Regions from separate parts of the Dialister hominis genome, predicted to be linked through region 2. Evidence: riboswitches for the same ligand, from Rfam matches in the RefSeq annotation. Region 2 holds a riboswitch; the other holds the start of a gene.
What was found. A riboswitch is a leader RNA that binds a small molecule or an ion and turns the genes downstream of it on or off. The one in region 2 is predicted to bind S-adenosylmethionine.
Positions count from the first base shown of each region.

Region 1: another riboswitch for S-adenosylmethionine. It lies ahead of metK (methionine adenosyltransferase); the one in region 2 lies ahead of Dia5BBH33_RS05725 (methionine ABC transporter ATP-binding protein).

Region 1 covers NZ_AP019697.1:988,053-991,177, reverse strand. The annotation lists gene gmk (guanylate kinase) at 1-199, shown strand, start outside; gene rpoZ (DNA-directed RNA polymerase subunit omega) at 196-396, shown strand; gene coaBC (bifunctional phosphopantothenoylcysteine decarboxylase/phosphopantothenate--cysteine ligase CoaBC) at 447-1,646, shown strand; SAM riboswitch class I at 1,770-1,871, shown strand; gene metK (methionine adenosyltransferase) at 1,948-3,125, shown strand, end outside.
Region 2 covers NZ_AP019697.1:1,218,885-1,222,009, reverse strand. The annotation lists gene Dia5BBH33_RS05730 (methionine ABC transporter permease) at 1-556, opposite strand, end outside; gene Dia5BBH33_RS05725 (methionine ABC transporter ATP-binding protein) at 537-1,577, opposite strand; SAM riboswitch class I at 1,631-1,732, opposite strand; gene Dia5BBH33_RS05720 (IS256 family transposase) at 1,961-3,125, shown strand, end outside.

The sequences.
Region 1 (3,125 bases), 230 kb from region 2:
AAAGCGTCTGGCTCAAATAACAAGCGAGCTTGCAATGGCTCATCAGTATGATTATATTGTTGTTAATGATATTTTAGAGGACGCAGTTCATAAGACATCTGCTATTCTGGAGGCAGAGAAATGCAAACTCAGCCATAATGAGGGGCAGATTGAAACAATTTTCAAACAATATATCAATAAGGAGGTACCTTTAAAATGATGTGTTATCCTTCAATCGACAGTCTTATTAAGAAAGTAGATTCCAAATATACATTGGTAACTCTGGCGGCTCAGAGAGCCAGAGAACTTACCGACGGACAGCCTGCATTGATTCCAAATGCAGCTGATAAAAAAACTGTTACGATAGCATTGGAAGAAATCTACAATTCAAAGATTACCTATTCATTCGGGAAATAATACAAGCAGGGTGGTAACACTTCTATTCCTGAATTTTGACGGAAGGGCTAATAATGTTTAAAGATAAGCACATAGTTGTTGGTGTTTGCGGCGGCATAGCTGCCTATAAAGCAGCAGGGCTTGTAAGTCAGCTCAGACAGAATGGAGCTGATGTTCATTGTATTTTGACAGAACATGCAGCTAAGCTGGTTACTCCGATTACCTTTGGAGAACTTTCCGGCAATGATGTTACTGTTGATATGTTCGCAAATATTAATAAATGGGATGTTGAGCACATTGCTCTTGCCCGTCTTGCAGATGTATTTGTGATTGCGCCTGCAACGGCTGATATCATTGGAAAAGTAGGCAATGGGATCGCTGATGACATGCTGTCTACTACGATTATGGCAACGAAGGCAAAAGTAGTATTTGTTCCTTCAATGAATACTAATATGTATGAGAATCCCATTGTCCAGGCTAATATACGCAAACTGGAATCTTTAGGATATATTTTCGTTGAACCGGAATCCGGCCATTTGGCATGCAATGTTACGGGTAAAGGCCGTTTCCCGCAGCTGAATGTGATCATGGAGCACATTTACAAGGCACTCTACAGCAAGCATTTGCTGAAGGGGAAGAAAATTGTGGTTTCTGCCGGCGGAACTCAGGAAGATATCGATCCCGTCCGGTACATAAGCAACCGCTCAAGCGGTAAAATGGGATATTCCATTGCCAGAGCTGCCGCACTGGAAGATGCAGATGTTACTCTTGTAAGTTGTACACATGCGCTTCCTGAACCAGTCGGTGTTCATATGATTTACGTTCATGATGCCAGGGAACTGGAAAAGGCAGTTAATGCCCAGTATGACGATTGTGATGCACTTGTCATGGCTGCAGCTGTATCTGATTATCGTCCAGCCGTGCGGGCCGAAAATAAAATAAAGAAAGAACAGCATGATCATCTCAATATAGAACTCACAGAGAACCCGGATATACTCTACGGATTAGGCCAGAAAAAGACACACCAGTTCCTGGTAGGGTTTGCGGCTGAAACCAGGGATGTCATCGAATACGGTAAAGCTAAATTAGCAAAGAAAAACCTGAATCTCCTTGTGGCGAATGATGTTGCACAGCAAGGCGCAGGATTCAATGTTTCAACCAATATAGCAGCTCTTATCTATAAAGATGGTCATATTGAGCAATATCCGAAAATGACCAAAGATGATTTGGGACATATTATTATCGAGAAAATTGTCGAAGGCATAAATTGACAGTTAAAATAAAGAGACTCTCCTTCTAAAAGTGAGGGTCTCTTTTGATTATGTTATCTAATTGTTATTTTTAATCTATTGCTAAATAATGACATTCCCGTTATAATAGAAACATATGAAAATAACTCATCAAGAGCGGTAGAGGGAACTGGCCCGAGGAAGCCGCAGCAACCATTCTTTTTAGAACCGGTGCTAATTCCAACAGCAGCAGCTGACAGATGAGAGGACTATCTCTCCTTCTGCAGGAGAGTTTTTTTATTACCCAATTACCTTTATATTTAATCCTAAGGAGGGATTTTAATTGGCTAAGAAAGTATTATTTACTTCTGAATCTGTAACAGAAGGACATCCTGATAAAATTGCCGATCAGATTTCTGATGCAATTCTTGACGCAATCCTGGAACAGGATCCGAATGGCAGAGTTGCTTGTGAAACGACGGTTACGACTGGACAGGTACATGTCTTTGGTGAAATCACAACAACGGCCTATGTACCGATTCCTAAAATTATAAGAGATACGATTCGTGAAATCGGTTATACAGATGCACATTATGGCTTTGATGCTGATAGTGTCGGCATCAACGTTTCCATTGATGAACAGTCTCCGGATATCGCTATGGGCGTTGATAAATCTCTTGAAGCAAAAGAGTCCAAGGCTGACCAGTATGATATCGGCGCTGGCGATCAGGGAATGATGTTCGGCTATGCTTCCAATGAAACACCGGAATACCTTCCGATGCCTATTGCTCTGGCTCACAGACTTTCCCGCAGACTGGCAGAAGTCAGAAAAAATGGGGAACTCGCTTATCTGAGACCAGATGGCAAGACACAGGTTACTGTTGAATATGAAGACGGCAAGCCTGTATATATTGATACCATTGTAATCTCTGCACAGCATAATCCGGAAATTTCACTTGATCAGATCAAGAAAGATCTCATTGAACATGTAATCAAGGTTGTTATGCCGGCTGATTTTATTGACGACAGCACCAAGTACCTGATCAACCCGACCGGTCGTTTTGTTATCGGCGGACCGCAGGGAGATGCCGGTCTTACGGGCAGAAAGATTATTGTTGATACCTACGGCGGCATGGCTCGTCACGGCGGCGGATGCTTCTCTGGTAAGGATCCGACAAAGGTTGACCGTTCAGCTGCTTATGCGGCACGTTATGTTGCAAAAAATATTGTTGCAGCAGGTATCGCTGACAAATGCGAAATTGAATTGGCATACGCTATTGGCGTAGCTGAACCGGTATCCATTTTTGTTGATACTTTCGGAACCGGAAAGATCAGTGATGAAAGAATCATTGAACTCATCAGGAAGAATTTTGAATTAAGACCTGCCGGAATTATTGATATGCTGGATCTGAGACGTCCGATTTACAAGAAAACAGCAGCTTATGGACATTTTGGCAGAACAGATATTGATCTGACCTGGGAACACACCGATAAGGCGGACGTTCTTAGAAAAGAAGCTGG
Region 2 (3,125 bases):
CCTGGAATCTCTGATAACCGTAGCGGATGGCAAGGTCGCCGAGACCGCCGCCGCCAATGGTGCCTGCCATAGCGGAGGAACCGATCAGGGATACGATGACAACTGTCATGTTTTCTATAATCGATGGAAGAGCTTCAGGAATCAGGACCTTCTTTATGATCTGATAGGGGGAGGCTCCCATGGATTCAGCTGCTTCAATAAGGCCGAAGGGAATTTCACGGATGGAAGTTTCCACCATTCTTGCCGTATATGGAATAGCGGCAATTGTCAGAGGAACAATAGCTGCTGTAGTACCGATGGAGGTACCGGCTACCATTCTTGTAAAAGGAATGATGGCAACCATCAAAATGATGAATGGAATGGAACGGACCATGTTGATGGCAAATGCCAGCGGCTTATTGAGTACCGGGCAAACGAGAATTCCGTTCTTCTCAGTGACTACGAGCAGGATGCCAAGCGGTATTCCGATAATGGCTGCGATAATGGCTGAAACGGAAAGCATGTACAATGTTTCCGCCAGACTTTTGAAAAGCAAATTAGTGATTACTGGAGACATAGCCTAACACCTCGCTTGTGATTGGTAATGATTTCAAATGGCTTAATGCATTGATCATGTCATCTTCATGGCCGTCGATCATGATGATCAGACGTCCGAAGGATACGTCCTGAATATAATCGATCGATCCATAAAGGATGCTGACATCCAGGTTGTACTTGCGGATCAGGTTTGCAATGATCGGCTCGTTTGTGACGTCCCCGCGGAAGGAAAGGCTGATGATTGTCTGATCGTCTTCCTTTTCTTTGTCTTTATGGATATTCATATGGGACAACTGCTCCGGAACTTCCGTGGACATGACGGTTCCGATAAATTTCTTCAGCGTTTCAGTCTGGGGATTCGTGAAGAGATCGACAGTCGAACCCTGTTCAATGATTTTTCCATGTTCGATGACTGCGACGCGTTCGCAGATTTCCTTGATGACTTCCATCTGATGAGCAATCATGATGATTGTGATATTCAGCTTCTTATTGATGTCTTTCAGAAGCTCGAGGATGGATTTTACAGTTTCCGGATCAAGTGCGCTTGTCGCTTCATCCGAAAGCAGTACAGAGGGGTTGGATACGACGGCTCTTGCAATGCCGACTCTCTGCTTCTGTCCGCCGGAAAGCTGGGACGGATACTTGTCCTTGTAGCTGGTAAGCCCTACAAGTTCAAGGATGTCATCAATCCTTTTTTTCTGTTCCGCTTTCGGCACATTGGCAAGTTCAAGCGGGAAAGCAACATTCTGGGCAACGGTTCTGTTGGAGAGAAGGTTGAAATGCTGGAAGATCATTCCGATGTTTTTGCGTTCTTTGCGCAGCTCGGAACTGCTGAGCTTTGTCATATCCTTCCCGTTGATGATGACCTCTCCGGAAGACGGAGGTTCAAGCATATTGATGCAGCGGACGAGTGTTGATTTTCCGGCACCGGACTGTCCTATGATTCCAAAAATTTCGCCGTCTCTGATAGTGAGATTGATATCATCGAGTGCCCTGTAATTATTGTCATATACTTTAGTTATATGTTTCAGTTCAATCATGGGGGTCTCCTCCCTGAAATTAAAAAACTTTCATCGAAAGATGAAAGCTTGTGACATCATCTTTCGAGATTTTACTCGCTGGAATTGGCACCGTTTCATTAAGAATGGTTGCCGTGACTTCAATGGGCCAGTCCCTCCGTCACTCATGATGAATAAGATTATTAAATTAACTAGATGGTAAACTAGTTTGACTTTAATCGATTGTGTTTATAGTACTCTGTATAGATTTCCTTGTCAATAGTATTTATTAAAATAAGATGCACGGTAAATAAAGCTTTTCGGCATAAAAGAAAGGGAGTGTAAAATAGTTTGTGTAAATCGGTATTGCATGAATCTACTTTATGCCCCATACTGGGGTAAACAAAGATAAGGACGGTAACAGAATGGCAAAGTGTAAAACTCCACCAACTACCCCAGGCGAGCAGATTGCTCAGCAAATCCTCAACAACTACGACATCAAGAGCGCGGAAGACGTACAGGACGTCCTGAAGCAGATTTTTGGCCCCATTTTTGAGTCCATGCTCAAAGGTGAGATGGAAAATCATCTCGGCCATAAGAAGCATGAGCGCTCCGAAGACGGTGACAATGTCCGGAACGGCTATTCATCCAAGACGCTCAAGACCTCTCTGGGCGAGGTTCCTATCCGCGTCCCTAGGGATCGCCAGAGTACGTTTGAACCGCAGATCATCAAGAAGCACCAGCGCGACGTTTCGTACATCGAGGGCAAGGTACTGGCGATGTATGCCCGTGGCATGAGCCAACGCGACATCGCTGCAACCATCGAAGACATCTACGGCTTCCAGATGTCACATGAACAGATCTCCACCATCACAGGCTGCGTCATGGAAGAGGTCGAGGCATGGCGGAATCGTCCGCTCCAGTCGTTCTATCCATTTGCTTTCGTCGACTGCATCTACGTATCGCTGCGCACGGAGTATGGCGTCCAGCAGGTGGCCGTCTATGTCATGCTTGCCTATGACGTCAACGGCTGCAAGGATGTCCTTGGCCTCTGGATCAACGAGACGGAGAGCAAGCATGCCTGGATGCAGATCTCCGACGAGCTGCGGGCTCGCGGCGTTAAGGATCTTGGCATCCTGTCCATGGATGGCGTGAGCGGATTGGAGGAAGGCGCCAAGGCTGTATTCCCGCATGCCACGGTTCAGCGCTGCATCGTACACCTCATCCGCAATTCCATCCGCTACATCCCACGCAAGCAGTGGAGTGCATTCACGAAGCAGCTGAAGCTCATCTATGGTGCCATCAACGTCAAGCAGGCCCGTCAGGAATTCGAGAAGTTCAAGACCGACTGGCAGGCTTATCCAGGCGCGGTCAGCGTATGGGAAAACAATTTCTCACACGTCGAGCAGCTCTATAACTATGGCAGTGCCGTGTGCAAGATCATGTACACGACCAATGCCATCGAGAGCGTCAACTCTAGCTTCCGCAAGGTGACCAAGAAAGGCGCTTTCCCCAACGAGGATGCAGTCTTCAAGATTTTCTACCTACGCATCCAAGAGCTCTATAAAAAATGGAAGGGTCGTCACGTCG